4 regions of the Peribacillus sp. FSL K6-5616 genome follow, and region 1 is predicted to be linked to each of the others. Evidence: riboswitches for the same ligand, from Rfam matches in the RefSeq annotation. Region 1 holds a riboswitch; each other region holds the start of a gene.
What was found. Region 1 has a riboswitch for cobalamin ahead of metE (5-methyltetrahydropteroyltriglutamate--homocysteine S-methyltransferase). Riboswitches for the same ligand answer to the same signal wherever they lie in the genome.

Region 1 (6,051 bases):
TTAACTGAACTTCAGACACCGTCATCCACCTCTTTTTCTCATTAAGTATGCATTCTTAAATTATAATGTTTATAAATAGTGTACCTTTTATACGTTGAATTTGTCAATAATTCAATGGCTTAACCATTTTTTTTAGTTTATTCATGAAGACTTTGATTCTTTCCCATTTTTGCATTGGGTTTAGTATCCCCTAGATAAGTCGATTACGTTGGTGAAGTCTTTTCCAGCTCTCAGGTATTCACGCATATTTTTTTCGAATATGGAAAAGGTCCTTGGTAAATATTCTCCGCTTTTACTTGAAAGATGCGGTGTGACTGTAACATTCTCCATCCTCCAAAACGGATGCCCTTTTCCTAAAGGTTCCGGATCAAATACATCCAAGATGGCATGAGACAATTCCCCGGCATCCAGGGCTTCGATCAGCACTTCATCGTTAATCAGGTCGCCGCGGCCAATATTCACGAATACTGCAGATTCTTTCATGGCTTTGAAGTGTTCTTTTTGCAGAAGGCCCTTCGTTTCATCCGTACTTGGCAGGACGGATACAATATAATCGGCTCCCGGTATGGCTTCCAATAAATGCTCCAGGTCATAAAGGTGATCGATGGATTCCACCGGTTTCCCGCTCCGGTTCATGCCTATCGTCTTCATCCCAAAGGCTTTCCCAAGTCGAGCCACTTCCCCTCCAATTGCACCCACACCCATTACGAGCATAGTCTTGCCATTCAATTCCCCGACTTCAATCTTTCTATCCCATAATTCTTCCTTTTCATTCTTCATAAGCAGCTTCAATTTCTTTTCATATTGCAAAAGCATCCCTATCGTATACTCGGCCATCGGGATTTTATGAATGCCTCTAGCGTTGGTCACCATAATGCCTCGTTCCTCGATGGCTTTAAATGGCATTAGTTCCATCCCTGCACTCATGACCATGATCCATTTCAAGTTCGCTGCTTTCCCAATGATTTCTTCAGTTAAATCTTCACCATATGTAATTAAGATTTCCGCTTCACGAAGCGGCCCATCCTTCCATCCTTTTTGATAAATGAAGTTCAAATCAGGAAAAGCTTTCATCATTTTCGTTTGGATACCTTCATTCGGAATGACAGTCGAAAGTACTAACATGTTTATCTCTCCCTTTTAATTAACATAAAAAAAACACGGGCTCTATGTGTCCCGCGCAACTTTCTCTGAGGAGGTATTCCCTTAATAAAGCATATTCGGGTGTCCCCTTTTTGAGTTGGACAAAAGCCTTACCCTTATTAAAAAAGGCTTTATTTTAAAGAATTTGGGTTTAATGCATGTAATTCCGGCAAAACAAAAAAGCCATCCCTTCTGATCAGGACGTCGTCGAAATAGATGTCACCGCCCCCATATTCCGGGCGCTGGATCAAGACCATATCCCAATGTATCGATGACCGGTTTCCATTATCCGCTTCATCATAGGCAATCCCAAGAGCCAAATGCAGACTCCCGCTTATTTTCTCATCGAACAAAATATCGTCCATAGGTTCCAATATGTATGGATTGATTCCAATAGCGAACTCCCCTATAAACCGGGACCCTTCATCAATATTCAGGATTTGGTTCATTTCAGGATCACGATTGGAAGTCGCTTTAATGATTTTCCCCTTTTTGAAGTTTAATTCTATGTCACTAAAGGTGATTCCTTCATAGGTTGTGGGTGTGTTGAAGGATATCCTTCCATTGAGACTATCTTTTATGGGTGCCGTAAATACTTCCCCATCCGGTAAATTCTTTTTTCCGGCACATATGACGGCTGGCATGCCTTTGATGGAAAAGGTCAAATCTGTCCTTGGTGAAACGATCCTGACTTTGTCAGTACGTTGCATCAATTGTTTTAACGGCTTCAAAGCCGCCTCCATTTTCCCGTAATCCATTGTGCAGACGTTCAAAAGAAAGTCTTCGTATCTATTGAAGGTCATGCCGGCTTTTTGCGCTGATGCCTTGGTGGGGTAATTAAGTAAGACCCAACGTCGGTTGTTTACATAAAAAAGTGTAGGGGAATTCATGGCCTCCCCTTGAAGACGGTGCCTCTCGATGGGAACATCAGTCATTTCCGCATTGTTTTCTTCCCCAGTGATGATGATGACCGCATCGATATCCGTATATTTCTTCAAGGCCCATTGTGAAGCTGTGTCAAGCTGCTCCTTCACATTCCCTAGTAACAGGTGGCGGCTTATCTCATCGTCCTCGAGTTCCACATATGGATAAGCACCCACTCTGTATATTTCATCAATCAACTCTTTCAATAATGGTTTCGTGTTGATATGCCCCCGTATGAGGATTCTCTCTTTAGGCTGTAATTGTATCGAATGATGAATCAGCCTGGCTGCAAGCTTCGTTATCCTCTCATCCTTCATCTGCCTATCCCTTATTTTTCGAGTTCGCGAAGAGTTTCAAGCGCTTCTTCGACGTGGCCTTTAACCTTTACTTTACGCCATTCTTTGACTACATTTCCAACCTTATCAATCAGGAAAGTTGAACGTTCAATGCCCATATACTCCTTGCCGAAGTTCTTTTTCAATTGCCAAACATCAAATGATTCAGCCGCTTCATGATTTTCGTCAGCCAGCAGCAGAAAAGGCAATCCATGTTTTTCGATGAATTTTTCATGACGTGCCGCTGGATCTGGGCTGATACCAAGGATTACCGCGTTCAATTCCTCGAATTGCTCATTATGGTCCCGGAAATTACAGGCCTCCGTCGTGCAACCTGGCGTCATGTCTTTTGGGTAAAAATATAAAACAATGTTTTTCCCCTTAAAATCCGATAGGGAAACCATTTCACCATTGTTTGCAGGGAGTTTGAAATCAGGTGCTTTTTCTCCAATTTTAACAGTCATATTGAACCCTCCATTTCTTTCATTATGGTAAGAGTACCCAATAATCGAAAGAAACACAACTTTCATTTATCCTTCCTATCTTTCTGCTCCAGATCGATCACCGTCCGAATCACGAACGCTGCCGGCAGTGTATACCCAATGAAGGCCTGAATGGTAGCTATCATCCTGCCCATGCCAATCGGGGCTATATCTCCATACCCTACAGAAAACATCGTCATCGCACTAAAATAAAAAGAAGTCTTCAATTGTTCATAGAAAGTCCCATCCAACCGATTGCCCATATCAAGAATCACCGAATGATTCTGAAGCTCGTATAATAAATATATCAGTGCAAATCCAACTAATATCGTCGCATATAAATTGCCAAGCCATAGCATATCCTCAAGAGAAAACTTCTTTCCTCCCGACTCAACAAGAAATAACGTACGAATGCTCATCACCATGCAAAAAATGATTCCTGCAATCAAGATGTAGAAAGTCATCCCCCACGCCCCATTTCAAAACGCCACTCCCTCTATACATACTCCCTGTCCAAACAATATATTCTTTTTTAGGAATCAGCCCTATCACCGACAAACTCATTAAACGGAAACTTTCCCGAATCTTTTTTCCATGTTGACCCTTTTGGTCGGATATGTTAAGATTGTCTAAATTTTTATAATAATTTTTATTTTATAAATATTTGACCTGCAAACAATTAACAAGGCAGGTTTTGCAAAATTTCATATGTGGAAATAGGTTCCTAATTTTCATTAGGATTAATAGGGAAGTCCGGTGTAATTCCGGCACGGTCCCGCCACTGTAATGGGAATGTTAGCGTCAATCAATATGCCACTGATCAACGGATCGGGAAGGCCAGCCGCTAATGATATTCCCTAAGTCAGGAGACCTGCCTATTTCGACAACACTGTTTTAACCTACGGGAGATAGGGAGGTGTTAGGGACCTTATAATTGTAAGGGGCATTTTGCATGCCTCTTTATTTTAAGCATTTCTAACTTTCTTTTTTGACGGTTAGGAATGCTTTTTTATTGTTCGATCAAATGAATGTAGGAGGATGGGAATTTTGAAAAGCAGCAGTTTGGGTTACCCTCGAATCGGGGAAGATCGTGAATGGAAACGTACATTGGAAGCTTACTGGTCCGGTAAAATCGATGAAGCGGAATTTACGTCACAACTAAAAGCCATCCGTTTAGGCAACTTACAAAAACAGAAGAAACAAGGCATTGATATCATCCCTGTCAACGACTTTACTTTTTATGATCAAATGCTCGATATGTCCGTCATGTTCGGTCTTGTTCCTGAACGTTATTCAGCATATGAAGGCGGAAGCGTCCCCCTTTCCGTTTATTATTCAATGGCCCGCGGAAACAATGATGAAGTCGCTTCCGAAATGACGAAATGGTTCAATACGAACTATCACTATATTGTCCCTGAATTAAAACTGGCACAGCTTACTTTAACAGAAAATAAACCACTTACAGCATATCGGGAAGCCAAGGAAAAGCTAGGGATCGAAACGAAGCCCGTTTTGATCGGACCTTATACTTTCCTCTCCCTTTCAAAAGGCTTCAATAAACAAGAAATCCCTGGCATCATCCTGAGCCTGCTTCCCCTATATACGCAAATCCTGCGGGAGTTGGAGCAAGAAGGCGTGAAGTGGGTTCAAATGGACGAACCTTCCCTTGTTTCATCCATTTCCAAGGATGATATGCAAACCGTTACTTACCTCTATGAAAAACTGAATGAAGCAGCACCAAACCTGAACATCATGCTACAAACATACTTTGATGCGGTGGAACATTACCAAGAAGTCATCGAATTACAAGTCCAAGGGATCGGTCTTGATTTTGTACATGATAAAGGGAGGAATTTAAGTAACCTTGAGGCATTCGGTTTCCCGAAGGACAAAGTGCTTGCAGCGGGTGTGATTGACGGAAAAAACATTTGGCTATCTGATTTATCCCAAAAAATCGAATTGATCGAGACACTTAAGAAACAGGTAGCCGAGGACCAAATCTGGCTACAGCCCTCTTGTTCCCTGCTTCATGTCCCGGTGACCGTTCGTAATGAAACCGCCCTTTCAAAAGAAGTGAAAGAGGCCCTTGCTTTCGCTGATGAGAAACTTGAGGAAATCACACTTTTGGTCAAAGGGAATAATCAAGGCATTGAAGCAATCGCCGAAAAAGTCGATGCCAATAAATTTACGATTCAAACGTTAGCCAATTCAAATGTCCGAAATCACGGGTCTGTACAATCCAATGTCGAAAAGGTTAAAACCAGGACCGCCGGCCGTCAGCTTCCATTTAAAGACCGTTACCAAAAACAACAGGAATTTTTCAAATTGCCTTTTCTCCCTTCGACTACGATCGGCAGCTTTCCGCAGACATTTGAAGTTAAACAAGCACGCGGGAAATTCAATAGAGGAGAATGGACAGCCCAGCAATATGAAACATACGTTAACGAAGAAATCGTTAGGTGGATCGAAGTCCAAGAAGAAATCGGTTTGGATGTTCTCGTTCACGGGGAATTCGAACGGACGGATATGGTTGAATACTTCGGCCATAAATTCGGCGGATTCGTCTTTTTAGAAAAGGGTTGGGTACAATCCTATGGATCCCGCTGTGTGAAACCTCCAGTCATCTACGGCGACATCCATTTCATCGAACCGATGACAGTCAAGGAAAGTGTATACGCACAATCACTGACGAAGAAGACGGTGAAGGGAATGCTGACAGGTCCTGTTACGATTTTGAACTGGTCATTTGTCCGTGATGATATTTCCAGGGAGAATGTTTGCTATCAGCTGGCGCTCGCTTTGGAAAAAGAAATCATTGCCTTGGAATCTGCTGGAATTAAAATGATTCAGGTTGATGAACCTGCACTTAGAGAAGGTCTGCCATTGAAAAAAAGCGATCGCGACGAGTATTTGAACTGGGCAGTGAATTCATTCTTGATATCCACATCAAGCGTGGAGGATACAACCCAAATTCACACGCATATGTGCTATTGCGACTTCAACAGTTTCATGGACGTCATCTCCTCCCTCGATGCCGATGTAATTTCCATCGAAACATCCCGCAGTCATGGGGAGCTCGCTTCCGCATTCGAGGAAAAAACATATGAAAAAGGCATTGGCCTGGGGGTGTATGATATTCACAGCCCGCGTGTGCCGGCAGTGGAAGA
Region 2 (6,051 bases), 1.4 Mb from region 1:
AAAAATGGATAGCAAGCAATCAAAAAATGAATCTTCAGAAGTTGCCGGGAGAATATATGATGTCAGCGATTATAAACGGGAAGATCCTTTATCTTCTGGACTGGCTCGAACCCACGAACAAGTCTCGGATACTTATGCGGAAGGCGAGATAAAGGCAGTCATTGATGATGTAAATGGAAGAGATATTGAGATTACAAAAGAAAAGGAAGAAAAGTAATACTGGGATTTTTGTTTTAGGAAGGATTATCGCCCGCTATTTTTAAGATATATCGGTTAGATCCCCTAGCTTCAGGAAAGCCGAAGCTAGGGGATAATTAATTAATAAATCTTTTCTGTCTCCAAATTTTGAAGCAATTCTTCCTTCGTTCTTGGGAAAAGGTCCCTTTCTGCAAGATTCCTTGATTGAAGAAGGGCTTGAAACATTTCAAAAACCCACGGTTTCTCCAGATGTGCCTGCAGCAAAACGTCTTCATCATGGAAAACGGAAACAGGGTCCCCTTGATATATGACCTTACCATCGTTCATGACCACGACCTCATCAGCCCATTGGTAAGCTAAATTAACATCATGAGTTGAGAGGATTATCGTTTTGTCAGGGTGGTGAATACTGTCCAGCAGATTCATGATCTGTCTTGAGAAATAAGGATCCAATCCAGCGGTAGGCTCGTCCAGGAGCCAGACATCGGGTTCCATGGCAAGTACCCCTGCGATGGCGACCCGTTTTTTTTGCCCAAGGCTCAAAAAATGGGTAGGTCTATCTTTTAGTTCGGTTACTTCCGTTTCAGCCATTGCCCAATTTACTTTCTCCTGGACTGCAATTCTATCCCATCCTAAATTCATTGGTCCAAACGATATATCCTGTTGTACATTAGCGGAAAAGAGCTGAGAGTCGGGATCTTGAAAAACGATACCGACTTGCTTTCGTAATGATAATAATGCTTTCCGGTCATATTTCATTTTCTTGCCCTTAAATCTGATCTTTCCTTCAGTAGGTTGTAATAGACCATTTAAATGGAGAAATAAAGTCGATTTGCCAGCACCATTATTGCCTAATAATGCAATTTTTTTACCTTGTTGGATCGTTAGCGAAAGTCCTTTTAAAGCGAAGGTTCCATCTGCGAATTGATGGGTGAGGCCTTCTATATGAAAAATATGCTCGTCCATTGTTGGGTTGCCTCCAATTTACAAATATCCATTAATAAGGATTAAGCTTCCTAGTATGACAATCGCGATCAGCCAATTGCGTGAGGAATAGGTGTAAGTATCCTCGATATAGGAAAGGTTCTCCTGATAGCCTCTTGCGTTCATGGCCATCGTCAACTGTCCAGAGCGCTGCAATACTCCTAAAAATAATGATGAAATTAGTAATCCGAGAGATCGAATGCCTTTCCTAAACGAACCATACCCCAGCCGTGAAGCTTGTGATTGGTGAATGGCCAATGCCGTATCTAAAAAAATAAAGATGAATCGATAGGTCAATTCTATTAAATCGACCAATAACGAAGGCACTTTAAGTTTTCTCAGCACGGATAGGATGACGGTAATGGGTGTAGTTAAGGTAAGGAAATATAAACAGCTGATGCTGCAGAATACGACAGTGACCAAATTGGCCACCGTACCAAAGCTGTCATCGCTGATGAATATTTGCCAATTCCCGATCTTCCAGGACCACCATATATTCGAAATCGAAGTGGATTTACCAGTGAAAGAAAAAAGGATGGTAATGGTTCCCGATAGTATAAAAAATCCTGGTAATAGAAGTAATTTAAGATAATAAGAAAGCGGGATTTTTGCCGCAAAAATGATTAAAGCGCTCATCACCGTAAAAGTGATGAGCGAAACGGCCATATCCCTTACCGTTAACGAAAAAAGCAAAAGGGAGAGTGCAAAAACCATCTTTTCCAACGGATGTACATCCTTTAGCCCATTGAAATAGGCATATTTATCAATGAGTAACATGCTTCGATTTTTTGGGAATTTCTTGTTTGGTTTGCTTATTCCTTTGTCTCATCACGCCAATGAAGTATCCAATGAAACCGGCTCCGATTGCAGCTTGCAGCGCAAATAATAAGCTTTCGGTTTCTGCACCTGGCGGCTCCCAAATACTGTTGAACCATGGCTTGTATTCCGGATGGATCTTAGTGATGGCTTCCTCAGCTTCGCCATCGGCACCGCCAAATTCCGTTCCTTGTTGGGTGATCAACGGTATGGTAGCAAGAATGACGACCAGGAAAAGCAGCAGTAAACTTTTTTTCATATTAACGGGCCTCCTTAGATAAAACTCGCAGCAATTTCAATTCGCCTAGATTGTATTTTTTCAAGAAATTCATCACGACGACTGTCAATAACCCCTCACTGATCGCTAAGGGAATTTGGGTCAGGGCAAAAATCCCTGCAAATTTACTGAAAGAGGCCATGAATCCTCCAACCTCGGAAGGGAAAGCAAGGGCAAGTTGAACGGAAGTTACTACATAGGTGCCCAAATCCCCAAAAGCAGCTGCCAAGAATACGGCAAGTGAAAAAGACCACCCCAATTTAGTTGCGCCCTTGAAGACAAAGTAAGCAATGAACGGTCCGCAAACGGCCATGGAGAATGCATTGGCCCCTAATGTCGTCAATCCTCCGTGTGCCAGTAAAACAGCTTGAAATAACAGAACGATGGAGCCGACGACACTCATGGCCAATGGTCCGAATAGTATGGAACCTAAACCAACTCCGGTAGGGTGCGAAGAACTTCCCGTAACGGAAGGAATCTTTAGGGCCGATAATATAAATACAAATGCGCCCGATAGGCCTAGTATCATTTTTGTTTCTGGGTTTTCCCTTACTTTGGACCTAATGGACCGGTACCCCAAGATTAAAAATGGAAGCGACACGGCCCACCAGAATATAGCCCATTCTATGGGTAAAAAGCCCTCCATGATATGCATGGCCAATGCCCGTTTCGGGACAAAAAGCAGTAAAATGACAAAATAAATAATTTTCCAATTGGTTCTTTTCATTCTTTCTCCTTTCAACACTTTTAATTGTTCTGATCAATCTTGAGAAGAAAAGCGGCGCCCAAACTAAAAAGCACTTCTCTCAAAGGAAAGAAGTGCGTAATGAACAGGAATTTTGCAGCATGAACCAACCTTGGGCCATTCTGCCTGATCCGCACGCCCATCCTCGTAGGCTGAAACAGTTTCACGCTTCATGGCAGGTCTCCTGGCTTTGGTTCATCATCCCATTACATCCTTCCCATCTCATTTGACAGTGGATTAAAGTTAAAGTAATGGAACTTCCCTTTACAGTGGCGGGACCGCTCCGGATTTTCACCGGCTTCCCTTTTAAGCTGAATTCCGAGAAATTCAACACCATGAAACTTATGTAATTATTTAGAAAATTCTCGTATAGTGTACCATAAAGAAATAATTCCAGCTACACTATCTTTTTTTTTTGGTCGAAGTTTGTTGCGAGGAAAGGATTGTAACTGGTTTTACACGTTTAAACTTTTCTAAACAGTCGGAATAAACTATTGAATTTTGACAAAGTTGTTATATGATAGATTAAGTTAGTTGGAAATGTATAATAAAACCAAATATTTCATTTTAAAAGTGCCCTTGTGTGAATAAGCAAGGGATAATAGGGAAATCGGTGAAAATCCGATGCAGCCCCCGCTACTGTAAACGCTGATGAAATTGTCGATAGCCACTGGCATGATGCCGGGAAGGGACAAAGTAAAATGAAGCGTAAGCCAGGAAACCTGCTTTTAAAATTGCATGATACTTTTCGGAGGGAAAGGTAGAAGGACTATGACGATTTTGGGAGGGTTTGGCAAGCTTGCCTTTGGCTCCTCATTCATATAGTTTTTTTAAACCTTGACTCTTATGTTAAGGTTTTTTATTTTGCCTTTTCCCTGAACTCAGGAGGAAGAAAATGACTACTTGGAACTTGACGGGTACAAATACGCATCTGTTGATTTGTAATGGGAGCAGCTGCATGAAAAAGGGCGGGGAAGAAGTAACCCAAGCGATTCGCGATGAAATTGCTTCAAAAGGACTGGATCTGAAAATCCATACAACGAGGACACGCTGTAACGGGAGATGTAAGGATGCCTGCGTAGTGATTGCCTATCCCCAAGGAAACTGGTATCGAGTGGAAACGCCTGATTTCGGTCGGCAGATCGTCAGTAATATCGATGATGGTGAGTTTGTTCCACAGATGATCTATCAATACAAAGACGGGGAAATGACCCCTAATCCAGATTTTCCTGCTCATACGGGTATTTCAAAGAACAAAGCGTAAAAGGAGATGTCTTAATGAGTACAAACGGTAAATTATTCGTCGTGGGCTTTGGGCCCGGGAATTTTGAACACATTACCAAACGTGCCGTCGAAGCCCTTCAAGAAAGTGACTACATCATTGGTTATAAAACTTATGTTGAACTCATTCAGGGACTGCTAACAGATCAAACGATCATTAGTACGGGGATGACCGAAGAGGTATCACGTGCACAGGAAGCAGTGAAACAAGCGGAGCTGGGAAAGAAAGTGGCGGTGATTTCCAGTGGGGATGCCGGAGTTTACGGGATGGCAGGGTTGGTTTATGAAGTATTGATTGAAAAAGGCTGGAAAGAAGAAACTGGAGTGGGCATAGAAGTCATTCCTGGCATCTCAGCAATCAACTCATGTGCGTCTTTACTTGGGGCGCCCGTCATGCACGATTCGTGTACGATCAGCCTCAGTGATCATTTAACTCCTTGGGAACTGATCGCTAAAAGGGTTGAAGCAGCTGCAATGGCAGACTTTGTCATTGCACTGTATAATCCGCGCAGCGGCAGGCGGACCCGGCAAATTGTTGAAACACAGAAAATTCTCCTTCGCTACCGCTCGCCGGATACACCTGTCGGGTTGGTGAAAAGTGCTTATCGCGATAGGCAGGATATTGTCATTACCAATTTGAAGGATATGTTGAATCACGATATTGGAATGTTGACCACCGTCATTATCGGTAATTCATCCACCTTTTTATATGACGACAAAATCATCACACCGAGAGGCTATCAAAGAAAATATACGTTAAATTCGGAAAAGCAAACTTTGAAGCCGCATCAGCGACTGCAAAAAGAAGCGGAACCGTGGGCATTAGATCAAGAAGCCTTACCCGAGTCCGCTGGAGGAGTTGGCTTACTTACAAAAGCACCTGAAAAGAAGCAAGCTTCCTTTGAAATGGCAATGGAAGCTCTGTCCAGAGTCAAGGGTCAAGCCGTTCAGCAATCCATTAAGCCGGTTGTTCAGCAAAAAATGGAGTCGGTGTTCGAACTTGCCGTTAGTCCAGGTGTGGCGAATAAACAATTCACTCCCAAACAAATGATGACACTTGCGGAAGTTGTCGGGGAAAAGGGAACGATGGAATACACGCCAAATCATAAAATCGTCTTAAAGATTCCGACAACGGATCCGGAAGTCATTACGGGGAAATTGCAATCAGCAAACTTTCTTTTGTCGCCGATTGGAGATGTACTGACATTAAAAGCCTGTGATTTCTGTGATGGTGAAAAAGCGGAATCCATTCCTTATGCGGACGAAATACACCGGGTGCTTGGCGGAATGAGCATGCCCAAGGAACTGAACATCGGCTTTAATGGGTGTGGGATGGCTTGTTATAGTGCTGTGATGGATGATATCGGGATTGTCTTCCGAAAAGGGAAGTTCGACTTATTTCTTGGAGCTAAACCGGTTGGAAGAACAGCCCATCCGGGTCAGCCGGTAGCGGAAGGCATTGAACCGGAACAACTTGTAGAACTGATCACGGACATTGTCGGCGAGTATAAGCAAAATGCCCATCCAAATGAGCGGCTTTTTAAATACTTCAAACGTTCGAAAAAGATACAGAATTTTTCTTATCAGGACATCGCTCCCAAAATAAACATAGAGCCTGCGCCTTGTGAAGACTAGTCAAGAGGGGGAAAGTAAATGAAAGCAGTTTTGTTCGTAGGACACGGAAGCCGGTTGGCTTCGGGAAATGAAGAAGTCCGTCATTTTATTGAAAATATGATTCCGTCAATGGACG
Region 3 (6,051 bases), 3.4 Mb from region 1:
CAAATTGAAAACAGTTGCCGATGTGATCCCGACAGCTGCTGCAATCGCAGTCGTTCCAAGCAGGATTCCGATGATCAGGACACTGATCTTTCCAATATTGCTAGTCAGTTTCAATCTTGTGAATGCGGATAAGATTGAAATGAAGACAAGCGGCATGACGATCATTTGCAGGAACTTGACATAGCCGGAACCTACAATGTTAAACCAATCGACCGATTTAACGATCGCCTCTGACTGAGGTTCATAGAAATACTGCAAAAGAAGTCCGAATACAATTCCTAAACCAAGTCCAGTAAAGACCCTTTTTGTAAAGGAAATATGCTTCTTATTCATGTAAAATAAAACGCCTAAAAGAACGAGCATTATGGCAAGATTTAAAAACACATAACCAATCATATATATTCCTCCTAATTCCGATTAACCAAATGAGAATAATAAATATCTGAAGCCTATGATACATCATCCGTTGATTTTTTACCAGAAGAAAATAATTTATTTTTGACTTTTCAAGTAATTCATGTATTTATCTTTATTCAGGAACTGGATTTGAGGGAACAATAAAGGGATGCTGGATCAAGCTAGGGTATAAATCTTCATCTATCTATTTATCAGGAAGGATAAGCCCTTTGTTTTCTTGAATGATAGATTAGGCCGCATAGGCTTAGCGTTTTTTTTGAAAGGGTGGAAGAATGATGGATATATACATTGACAGGCTTAATGAACGGGATGCACAAGCGTTATTTGCATATGAATGCAATAATAGAAGGTTTTTCGAACAAACGGTCCCAGGACGGGGTGATGATTATTATAGCTTTGGAACGTTTGGAATCAGGCATAAGGAATTATTAAAAGAACAAGAAGAGGCCATCTCCTCTTTTTATTTGATTAAGGATGGTTCAGGCATAATCGTCGGCAGGATTAATCTTGTGGATATCGACCCCGTCAATGGTACGGCTCATGTCGGTTATAGAATCGGTGAAGCGTTTACGCAAAAAGGGATTGCGAATGAAGCTTTAAAGCTATTGGTGAAGCTGGCGCCGGATTTGAATGTGACGCAAATACAGGCCAAAACGACAAGTGACAATATCGCCTCCCAAAAGGTTTTGGTGAAAAACGGTTTTGAACGGATTTCGATTAATGAGGAAATTAGTGCGGATTCGGGTCAAAAGCTAACATTCTTCCATTATAGTAGGAACCTTTAAATCCATTTTCTTCTATATAATAGAACGCACTCCATTTTTTTTATTGTGAAAAGAGGGGGAGTATACTATACTAACGTTGTATTTAATGTTTGGAAAATTTTGCGAAGTTCATATATTTGCCGCTGGGTGCCTTTGTGTGAACAAAGGGTAACAGGGAATCGGGTGCAAATCCCGAGTGGTCGCGCCACTGTAACCAAGGAGTTTTCTTTCAGGATGTCACTTGACCGTCAGTCAGGGAAGACGAAAGGAAATGTTGATCTGGAAGCCAGGAGACCTACCTAGTAGGCATCACCGATTTTTCCTTCGCTGAGAGGAGAGGTGTTCGAGAGTAAGAAAAGGCGGACTTAGGTCCTTCCTTATTTTTTTGCCTATACTCGTAACTCCATTCTTTGTTAAAAGGATTGGAGTTTTTTTGTGTTTTTTTTGAAGGAGGAATCATCATTGGAAGAGTCATTGGTTAGAAGCTCATTGAAAGAGAATGAGGATATGCTTGACCATTTTGAGAGAAATGCCAAGCGCAGGTTTCGTTTCCTGCTATTTTTCTTGCTTTGCATCCTTTTATTATCGATTACATTCGCTGTTACCCTTGGGCCAGTTAAGATGTCAGCAATGACGGTTTGGAAGATCGCCTTAGGGCATCTGCCTTTTATCGGTGATTCCCTGGAAGGGAATGGGAGTATCGCACAAGAGCGGATCATTTGGGATATCCGTCTGCCCCGTGTATTGCTCGGTGCGGTGGTAGGTGCGGGGTTATCCGTAGTGGGTGTCGTCATCCAGGCCTTGGTGCGCAATTCACTCGCAGATCCGTATATCCTGGGCATTTCATCTGGTTCTTCCGTTGCGGCAACCCTTGTCATTCTCTTTGGGGCGCTGCCTATATTCGGTCAATATGCGTTGTCATTCGGTGCCTTCCTGGGGGCCATGGCTGCGATGCTTTCCGTTTATTTATTGGCTCAAGTGGGAGGGAGAATCCAAACGACAAGGCTGTTATTGGCGGGTGTAGCCATTTCGATGATCATGTCTGCCGTCACTAATTTCATTGTCACACTCGCACCAAAAGATTCCGGCATCCGTGAAGCGATGTTTTGGATGATGGGCAGCTTAGCGGGTGCAAAATGGGAATACATACCGATTCCAGCGGTTGTAGTGCTTGGGGTTTCCTTGTTCCTTATCGTCCAATCCCGCTCCCTCAATATCTTATTGATGGGCGAAGAGGTCGCCGCGACGCTCGGGGTCAATATGGAAGCCTTCCGTAAAGTTCTGATTATCATGACTTCCCTTGTTACGGGGACTGTTGTTGCTGTAAGCGGCTCGATTGGGTTCATCGGTCTGGTCGTACCGCATTTGGCCCGGCTATTGGTCGGGACAGACCATAAACGTGTTCTATCATGCAGCATATTGATTGGCATGATTCTCGTCATTTGGTCAGATGTATGTGCCCGGCTGGTCCTGGCACCTCAAGAACTTCCGATTGGCGTTGTCACCGCACTTTGCGGAGGGCCATTCTTCATTTGGCTTTTGCGGCGAAGTTCATATTCATTTGGAGGTGGGGGAAAGTGAAATTAGCCATTGAAGAAGTGTCCTATTCAATTCTGGACACACCTATCATTGAGGATATATCCCTGCATATAAAAACTGGCCAGTTCGTTGGGCTGATCGGCCCGAATGGGAGCGGGAAATCCACTTTATTAAAAAATGCTTCCCGGATATTGGAGCCGCATACGGGATCTGTTCACCTCGACGGCCGAGACCTTTACCGGCTTACACAGAAACAAACAGCCCGGGAAATGGCGGTTGTCAGCCAGGAAACATCCCTGACCTTTGACTTTAGTGTACAAGAGATGGTTTGGATGGGACGCCACCCCCATAAGCGGTTATTTCAGGGAGATACGGAGAAAGATAGACGAATCGTCAATCATGCATTAGCTCGCGTCGAAATGAATGGATTTGAAGAAAGGAGTTTCATGAGCTTGTCGGGTGGGGAGAAACAACGTGTCCTTATAGCGCGTGCCCTTGCCCAGGAGGCGAACATCATCATCCTGGATGAACCAACGAATCATTTGGACATCAGGCATCAGCTCCAATTGCTGGACCTTGTAAAAAAGCTGGACGTTACTGTCTTGACTGCCCTGCATGATATAAATTTGGCAGCCATGTATTGTGATTATATATATGTCATCCAAAATGGCCAAGTGATCACATCCGGAACACCAGAAGCTGTCTTGACGACAACAATGATAAGGAACGTGTTCGGCGTGGAAACGGAAATCGGCATACACCCGGTCACGGAAAAGACGCATATCACCTTTTTAGCACATATATAAAAAACAATGGATTCGAGGGGAAATATATGACTGGTTACCGAAAGATTTTGTTAAGCATCAGTTTATTGGCAATGATGATATTGGCCGCTTGCAATAACTCCGAGGAAGCTTCAAAGGACGGAGGCAAACCGAGTGAAAAAGGTGGAAAAGAAACGGTGGTCATCACGAATCTGGATCATGAATCCACCTATGCAGAGGCCCCGAAACGTGCGGTTTCGCTAAATCAGCATGCGACGGAAATCATGCTTGCATTGGGGTTGCAGGATTCAATGGCAGGTACGGCTTATTTGGATGACGAAATTTTGCCAAAGTATAAAGAGGCCTATGAAACGGTGCCTGTGCTTTCCAAGGAATACCCATCAAAAGAAGTTTTCTTTGAAGCAGAGCCGGATTTTGCATATGCAGGCTGGAAAAGCGCCTTTACGGAACAAACATTAGGAACCGTCCAAGAGCTGAAAGAAGCCGGAATCAATACATATATCCATGAGTCTTCCAATACGTCAACACCGACTATGGAAGATGTGTATAAAGATATTGAGAATATTGGCCGCATCTTTCAAGTGGAAGAAAAAGCAGCGGAAGTCATCGGAGAGATGCAACAGGATATAAAAGAAACCACAGCAAAAATCGAAACGGCAGGCAAACCCAAAAACGTTTTCGTATATGACAGCGGTGAAGAAGTACCGAGAACGGCAGCGAAAAATAATTACATGACAGGGATCATTTCCATGGCTGGCGGCCAGAACATTTTTGGCGATACGGAAGGGGGATGGCCTGAGGTCAGCTGGGAAGAAGTCGTCGATCGGAATCCGGATGTCATTGCCATCATTGATTACGGCGACATCCCCATAAAGCAAAAAGAAACATTCTTATTAAATAAAAGTGAACTGGCGGATGTACCGGCCATTCGAAATAAAGCAATCATCGTGCTTCCTCTTTCAGCGGGCGCGGAAGGGATTCGTGCACCCATAGCCTTACGGAATGTAGCGGAAGGACTATATCCCGATAAGTTTTAAAAACCGACCAGGCGGATGATGAACAAAAGACCCGAATAATCGACATGAATGAAACATGTCCTTGTTCGGGTCTTCCTATATCAATTAGAAGGATAATAGGATTGGTATCTTGAATAATTTGTATGGCAGATCATAATTCGTAAAAATAAGGTTATAGGAGAAGGAGAATCTAATATGATAGAAGGTTTATATGAAGCCCATTTACCAGTCAAGAACCTGGACATCTCTATGGATTTTTATAAGAAAATAGGCTTGAAACTAGCTTGGAGGGATGAAGATACTGCCTTCTTTTGGATCGAGGAAAACAAAAGCTGGGTCGGCTTATGGGAAGGGAAGGAATATCAAACTCCATACCACCCTTCACTAAGGCATATCGCCTTTCGGGTAACTTATGATAATATGAAAAATGTATTAACTTGGCTCAAATCCTTGCAAATTGAAGTCGTCCCCTTTGGAAAAAGGACAACGATTGAACCATTTGTGCGTCCGAACCAAGGAAACGCTTCCGTCTATTTCAATGATCCCGATGGCAATAGTCTCGAACTTATGTGTTCGATAAAAGTCCCTGATGCATATAAGCATATGACCGAAAAACTTTCGCTTGAAGAATGGGAAGAACTATTAACCAGGTGAACTTTGTAAAGGGAAATTTCCCCCGCCCAGTCTCAATCATTAATTTTCTATATAAGTATGAGCAATCAATATGGAAAGGCCTAGGGTATAAATGTAGATGTTTAAAATTAGAGTGAACTTATTAACTCAAATGACATTGCTTATCATATTCGTTGTTTTCATCAGTACCTTACTTGTGAGCATTCTATTCTCTACACTGCTGGAAGACATCGTCGAAAACCATATGGGTAAGCAAGCAATGACGGTTGCCAAATTAGCGGCTCAAAATCCAACGATCATCCAGGGATTTAACGATGAACAGCCCTCAAAGGTGATTCAACCCGCATCAGAACTGATTCGTCAAACAACAGGGGCCGATTATGTAACCATTGCGAATCATAAAGGACTGCGATACTCTCATCCCAATCCAGAATATATCGGAAAGCCCACGGCTACTAGTAATGATGCAGTACTCAATGAACACAAAGCAATTATTTATCAAGGAAATGGGATATCGGGACCAGCGATTAAAGCTAAGGCGCCTATCTGGAATGATAAAGGGGAAGTTATCGGTGTTTCATCTGTAGGGTTTTTGGTAGAGAATGTGCAAGATCAGCTATCCAATTATAAAATGAAGATTATTCATTTGTCACTTATCCCAATCAGTGTAGGAATCGTGTGGGCAATATTTATAGCGCGACGCTTAAAAAAGCTTATTTTAGGTCTGGAGCCTGAGGAAATTTCCTTTCTTTTTCAAGAAAGGGAAGCGACACTTGATGCCATCCGATATGCTACCATTACGATTAATATTGAAAAACAGGTTACTTCCATGAATAAAAGAGCACGTGAATTGTTTCATGATCATCAGCTTATGGTGGGAAAGCGGATTGTAAATGG
Region 4 (6,051 bases), 290 kb from region 1:
TTTTAAAAAAACACTGAAAGGGGATATGCGAAAACGCATATCCCCTTTCAGTCAGTTCTGGAATAGCGAGGCGAACTTTTGAAGTCTGTGCAGGTCTGATTCTTGATACATCTGTTCTATCTTCAATGTCACCAATAACTGGCTCTTGGCAAATAGCATGTCCCGGAAATGATCGACCGCCCCACAAAAATGATTATAGTTGGTTTCGCCAGTGCCGAAGACTCCCGTTTTCAGGCGAGCAATAGGCAGCTGTTCCAGTTCTTTATAAAAGGCAGCTGATTTAGCGGGAAGCTCCCCATTGCCCCATGTATAGGTGCCGACGATCAATGCATCGTAATCCGGCAATGTACGTAAATCGAATTCATTCATTCGATATAGGAAAGCCTCAGGTAAAAGGGCAGCGAGGGCTTCGGCAAGCGCTTTTGTATTGCCGCCGGCAGAATGATAGACAATGGCGATTTTACAGCTCATCGAACCCATTGCTGGCATTTACTTGACTGTAAGTCCTTGACTTCTGTTCGAAGAAATCGGTTTTGGTAAGGCCGATGGATTCATCATCGAACGTTTTGATCCATGGCATCGGGTTCTCGCCATACTCTTTATACAAATTTTCAAGGCCTAGCATCCGTAATCGTTTGTTGGCGATATATTCAATGTACTCATTGAATTCTTCCAAATCGAGATCGGCTTTCGTTTGGATATCTTCGAGCATATATTCAGACCATTCCTTTTCGAGTTCGACTGCCTTTTCAATCGTTGTATAGATGAACTTCGTGTTTTCTTCATTATTTAACTCAGGATATTCATACATCAAGATTTGAACGAGCATGCCAATGAAATCGAAATGGACCATTTCATCGCGATGAATATAGGATATCATCGTAGCGGAACCGGTCATTAGATTTTGGCGTCCTAAATTATAATAAAAGGCGAAAGCCAGATAGAAATAGATCCCTTCAAGGTTCGTTGAATGGATCAGTGCCTCGAATAAATGCTGAGGGCTGGGATCGTCCACGAACGTTTGATAAGCATCAACGATCGGTTGGTTACGCTTAATCACTTCAGGATGTTCTTTAATGCGGTCGAAAAGCTGTTTTTGCTTGCCTACCGGAATCAAGGAAGCAAGGATATAGGAATAAGACTCATTATGGATCGATTCCTGCTGGGCCATGTTGGCCAGGATAGCTTTTGCCGCCGGATCTTTGATGTACCGAAGGATCTCTACTAAAGTGGGCGTTTGAAGACTGTCCATTCCAGCAATCATCGTAAGGATATCGAGAAAAGCGTCCTGGATATCTTCATCCAATTCGCCCCATTGCTTTTTATCCTGAATCATGTTCACGCTCGAAGGCTTCCAAAAGTTATTGATGAGCTGTGTATAGGTATCATAGAATTTTTCATACTGAATATCGTTCCAAAGGAGGAAGCCTGAAGCTTCTCCTTTGAAAACACCGGTTGCCTTGGTTGGATGCGTCGGTTCAAGCATCCGAATTTTTTTTATATGATTGTTCATTCGTGAAAACTCCTTTAAGAATAGATTACTGGGCCATGATTGACGTTAACTTGAACAGCCTTCGCAGGCATTGTCATATTCGGAAGACGTCGAACGAACATAATACGTTGATTTCAACCCGCTTTCCCATGCTGTTAAATGGATATCCAACAGGACCTTCGCTTTGATTGTATTGTGTACATACAGATTAAAGCTGATTGCTTGGTCAATATGGCGTTGGCGGGCTGCATTTTGCCTGATGCTTTCCAGTTGATCCAAATTGAAGCGCGTCTTTTTATAATATTCATACGTATTTGGCGTCAAGCCTGGTGCGGTCACCTTGAATTTGAAGTTTTTCTTTTCTTCGTAAAATTCAATTTCATACAAAGGATCGATTCCATCCGTGGAATTACCGATTTTGGCTGTCGATGAATTGGGGGCAATCGCCATTAAGTAGCCATTACGGGTCCCGTGCTCCTGCACGTCTGCTTTTAAATCCAGCCATTTTTGATCTGTATAGTCACGCAGTTCGAAATAGTCCCCTGTATGCCAATCAGAACCTTCAAAATATGGGTAAGATCCTTTTTCCTTGGCCAATTCGTTGGATGCCTTGATAGTTAAGTAAGCGATCTTTTCGTATAAAGCATCTGCATAGTGAACAGCCTCATCGGATTCCCAATAAATATTCTGTGTGGCAAGTAAATGATGCCATCCAAACGTTCCTAAACCAATTGCCCGGTACCGTTTGTTCGAGATGGATGCTTGTTTGACAGGAAGATTATTCACATCAATGACATTGTCCAGCATACGGATCTGAATGGGAATCAATCTTTCCAGAACATCGCTGCCCACCGCTCGTGGCAAGTTAATGGATGAAAGGTTGCAGACAACGAAATCGCCGCTTTTACGGACCACAACAACATCTCCATCTTCTGTTTCATATTCATCCGTGATCGTCGAAGGGCTTAGGTTTTGGGCAATCTCCGTGCAAAGGTTAGAACAATAAATCATACCTTTATGTTTATTCGGATTCTTCCGATTCACTTCATCGCGGTAGAACATATACGGTACGCCTTCTTCTAATTGAGAAATCATGATGCTTTTCATGATGTCCATCGCATTGATTTTTTCAAAGCTATAGTTTGGAAGCGTGCCATTTTCTGCGGCCTCGACAGCAAGTGCATAATGATTCCTGAAGCTTCCTTCGCCTTTCTTTTCGTCATAAAGATCTTCAAGTGAAAATCCTAGGGTTTGCTTAACGGTATGCGGATCGAAAAGATACCATTCTTTTCTGTCGCGTACAGCCTCCATGAATAAATCCGGTATGCATACACCTGTAAAAATATCATGTGCTTTTAATCTGTCATCCCCGTTTTGAGTCTTCAAATCGAGGAAGCTCATGATATCTTTATGCCAGGCATCCAAGTAAATCGCGATGGCACCTTTACGCTGACCCAATTGATCGACACTTACAGCTGTCTGGTTGAATAGTCGAATCCAGGGCGTAGTGCCGGAACTGTTTCCAGAGAAACCGCGGATATCGGAACCAAGCGAGCGAACCTTACCGACGTAAAGACCGACACCGCCGCCGAATTTAGATACTTTTGCCGCATCGTAGTTTGATAGGTAAATTCCGTCAATGGAATCTTCAATTGCGTCGATAAAGCAGGAGCTTAACTGTCCATGTGTTTTACCTGCATTGGAGAGTGTAGGAGTCGCAACGGTCATATAAAGGTTGGACATTGCCCAGTATGCTTCTTTTATCAGTTGCAGGCGGTGCTCCGTTTTTTCCATTCGCATGATTTCCATCGCGATGATCATGAAACGTTCTTGCGGCAGTTCGAAGACCTTGTCCTTTTTTGGGCGGGCCAGATAGCGGTCATTCAATAAGTAGATGCCTATGTAAGAGAATAATTTATCTTTTTCCGGGTCGATCACCGATCCCAATTCCTCAATTTCCGCTTTTGTATATGAAGATAGCAGTTCTGGTTTATATATGGGATAACGCTGACCTTCCGATATCTGGGAGAGTTCTGTGATCAGCTCATAGAATGGGCCATAACTCTTGCCTTCATAACCTCGATTGGCTTGTGCATCCCTATACATTGTATTCAACAGTTCTGCTGCAGCAACGAAAGTCCAATCCGGAGCATCGATATCCACGCCTTCAAGAGCGAGCTGAATCAGTTTTTTTGATGCCTGTTCTTCGGTTGAGTCACTTTTGCGATCAATCCATTTTGTAAAACGCCTTTTGAACTTTTCCATATCGAGACGGCCTTCGAATTCCTTCGATAACGTCTCAAGCTGGATGGATTTCGCTTCTGTGTCATTTTCACTTATGGTAGAGTTATATGTTTGAGTCATTAATAATCCTCCTTGTTAACTTCCGCTAAAATAAAAAAACCGCCCAAAGAATTGAGCGGATCAAACGATAGAATAAAAGAGCCATGAAAAAATAGCCGTTATACTATCGTTTCATCATCTCAATCCCCGAAGAATAAGAAACGTGAAAAATTCAAGGCAGGTCTCCTGACTCATGATCATCCTACTTTGAGTCCTTCCCGTATAGAGAGCTATACAGTGGTTTTCTCATTTCGTCACATTTACAGTTGCGGGGACAGTTCCGGGTTTACACCGGATTCCCTTTTCAGCCATCACTGGCACCTTGGATTATAAAAATTCTATATATAGTTATTGGAATTGTTTATGTAATCAACATCTAGTATTTCTGCTTATATTATCGTAAGCCATATACGATGATAATTCAACTAATATATTTGAAAAAAACCAACCCTTATCTATTGACAAAGTGATGGTAGAGGGTAGGGGAATGAAAGATTTTATGGGGGAATGGATAAATCAAGCGCTGATTTTACGGGATTTTGTGTTAAAATAAAGTGTCTAGTAAAGGTGGCTCTCCCTTATTGCGGTGAGGGGATTCGCGGAAAAATATTTATGAAAAAGGGGATAAAATCTTGGAAAAAGTATTAGTTTTTGGACATAAAAACCCGGATACAGACACAATCTGTTCAGCAATCGCTTATGCAGATCTGAAAAAGCAGTTAGGTATCAACGCTGAACCAGTTCGTCTGGGTGAAGTGAATGGTGAAACTCAATATGCATTGGACCAATTCAAATTCGATGCTCCCCGTCTTGTGGAAAAAGTTTCAGGGGAAGCTGATGGCGTAATCCTGGTCGATCATAACGAACGCCAGCAAAGTGCTGAAGATATTGACCAAGTCCGTGTGTTGGAAGTTATCGACCATCACCGTATCGCTAACTTTGAAACAAGCGATCCATTATATTACCGTGCGGAACCAGTTGGCTGTACGGCAACCATCTTAAATAAAATTTATAAAGAAAATGGCATTGAAGTCCCTAAAGCAATCGCAGGTCTTATGCTATCTGCCATCATTTCCGATTCTTTATTGTTCAAATCCCCGACTTGCACGGAGCAAGACGTTGCGGCAGCAATGGAACTGGCTGCCATTGCAGGAGTCGACGCTGAAAAATATGGCTTGGAAATGTTGAAAGCGGGAGCTGACTTAAGCGACAAAACGATTGCCCAGCTCATCACTCTTGATGCAAAGGAATTCTCCATGGGAATGGCTAAAGTGGAAATAGCACAGGTCAATGCTGTTGATCCGAACGAAGTGCTTGCTAAGCAAGCTGAATTGGAAGCAGCGATTGAAGCGGTCATCGCAGTGAAGGAATTGGACTTGTTCCTATTCGTCGTAACGGATATCCTGACTAATGATTCCGTTGCCTTGGCCCTTGGTAAAGCGGCATATGCAGTTGAAAAGGCATATGACGTTTCATTAAACAATAACATCGCCGTCTTGGAAGGCGTTGTATCGCGTAAAAAACAAATCGTGCCGGTCTTAACCGACGTATTCAGCAAATAATACAGGAAAAGGGTTGCTCATTAAAAACATGGGCACCCTTTTTCTGTACATTCAAAAAAAGACTCAACCATCCCATTAAGGGTGTTTGAGTCTTTTTTCTTAATTTAAAGATTCCTTTTCTTTTTCATAGGCGATGACAATCAATTCTTTATTGGCTTCCTCGCCAAGTTTGCTTTCAAAGCTTTTAAGTTCATTCAATAAATCCGGTGACAGATTTGCTGCCGTATAATCCTGTTCTGGTGTCATGCTTTTCGCTCCTTTCAAAAGGAAATGATTCATGTTATCTATTTTGTCGGTTTGAAAAGTTTCTATTCAGCAGAATTTTACTTCTTTAAGATATTTTACTTTCTGAGGTGGCGAGTTTTTCAAGCAATGTCGAACTTTCTTCATCGAGTCCTTGGACTTGGACAGGTATTCCCAAGAGCTGATATTTAAGAATAACCGTATCGACAGCACCGACTGCTGAAGCATCCCAGATCTTGGAATGAGAGAAGTCGATGACGATTGCATCGGCTTTTTCCTTGAAGTCGAACTTTGAAACAAAGTCCTGGACAGAAGCGAAAAATATTTGTCCGCTGATACGATAAGTGATTTTCTTAGCCTGGATGTCTGCCGTTTTCTCTACTGCCACTTTAGAAATTTTAGCCGAGAAGA

Region 2: it holds a riboswitch for cobalamin, as region 1 does, so the genes downstream of both, MHB45_RS08425 ((2Fe-2S) ferredoxin domain-containing protein) here and metE (5-methyltetrahydropteroyltriglutamate--homocysteine S-methyltransferase) in region 1, are expected to answer to the same signal.
Region 3: it holds a riboswitch for cobalamin, as region 1 does, so the genes downstream of both, MHB45_RS17910 (FecCD family ABC transporter permease) here and metE (5-methyltetrahydropteroyltriglutamate--homocysteine S-methyltransferase) in region 1, are expected to answer to the same signal.
Region 4: it holds a riboswitch for cobalamin, as region 1 does, so the genes downstream of both, MHB45_RS02975 (ribonucleoside-diphosphate reductase subunit alpha) here and metE (5-methyltetrahydropteroyltriglutamate--homocysteine S-methyltransferase) in region 1, are expected to answer to the same signal.

What each region holds. Positions count from the first base shown of each region.
Region 1 covers NZ_JBBOYT010000001.1:324,834-330,884, reverse strand. Annotated here, with positions in the region: gene perR (peroxide-responsive transcriptional repressor PerR) at 1-25, opposite strand, end outside; gene MHB45_RS01505 (D-2-hydroxyacid dehydrogenase) at 181-1,125, opposite strand; gene MHB45_RS01500 (aminopeptidase) at 1,275-2,384, opposite strand; gene bcp (thioredoxin-dependent thiol peroxidase) at 2,396-2,866, opposite strand; gene MHB45_RS01490 (potassium channel family protein) at 2,929-3,348, opposite strand; cobalamin riboswitch at 3,586-3,777, shown strand; gene metE (5-methyltetrahydropteroyltriglutamate--homocysteine S-methyltransferase) at 3,923-6,051, shown strand, end outside.
Region 2 covers NZ_JBBOYT010000001.1:1,768,418-1,774,468, forward strand. Annotated here, with positions in the region: gene MHB45_RS08395 (YozQ family protein) at 5-217, shown strand; gene MHB45_RS08400 (energy-coupling factor ABC transporter ATP-binding protein) at 319-1,164, opposite strand; gene cbiQ (cobalt ECF transporter T component CbiQ) at 1,183-1,959, opposite strand; gene MHB45_RS08410 (energy-coupling factor ABC transporter substrate-binding protein) at 1,946-2,257, opposite strand; gene MHB45_RS08415 (energy-coupling factor ABC transporter permease) at 2,259-3,002, opposite strand; gene MHB45_RS08420 (hypothetical protein) at 3,066-3,194, opposite strand; cobalamin riboswitch at 3,178-3,373, opposite strand; cobalamin riboswitch at 3,575-3,764, shown strand; gene MHB45_RS08425 ((2Fe-2S) ferredoxin domain-containing protein) at 3,916-4,284, shown strand; gene cobJ (precorrin-3B C(17)-methyltransferase) at 4,299-5,936, shown strand; gene MHB45_RS08435 (sirohydrochlorin chelatase) at 5,955-6,051, shown strand, end outside.
Region 3 covers NZ_JBBOYT010000001.1:3,719,818-3,725,868, reverse strand. Annotated here, with positions in the region: gene MHB45_RS17920 (L-cystine transporter) at 1-396, opposite strand, end outside; gene MHB45_RS17915 (GNAT family N-acetyltransferase) at 693-1,202, shown strand; cobalamin riboswitch at 1,311-1,498, shown strand; gene MHB45_RS17910 (FecCD family ABC transporter permease) at 1,689-2,762, shown strand; gene MHB45_RS17905 (heme ABC transporter ATP-binding protein) at 2,759-3,526, shown strand; gene MHB45_RS17900 (ABC transporter substrate-binding protein) at 3,553-4,542, shown strand; gene MHB45_RS17895 (VOC family protein) at 4,717-5,175, shown strand; gene MHB45_RS17890 (ATP-binding protein) at 5,273-6,051, shown strand, end outside.
Region 4 covers NZ_JBBOYT010000001.1:618,186-624,236, forward strand. Annotated here, with positions in the region: gene MHB45_RS02965 (flavodoxin domain-containing protein) at 52-489, opposite strand; gene MHB45_RS02970 (ribonucleotide-diphosphate reductase subunit beta) at 461-1,513, opposite strand; gene MHB45_RS02975 (ribonucleoside-diphosphate reductase subunit alpha) at 1,559-3,856, opposite strand; cobalamin riboswitch at 3,995-4,175, opposite strand; gene MHB45_RS02980 (manganese-dependent inorganic pyrophosphatase) at 4,468-5,397, shown strand; gene MHB45_RS02985 (hypothetical protein) at 5,497-5,643, opposite strand; gene MHB45_RS02990 (SulP family inorganic anion transporter) at 5,729-6,051, opposite strand, start outside.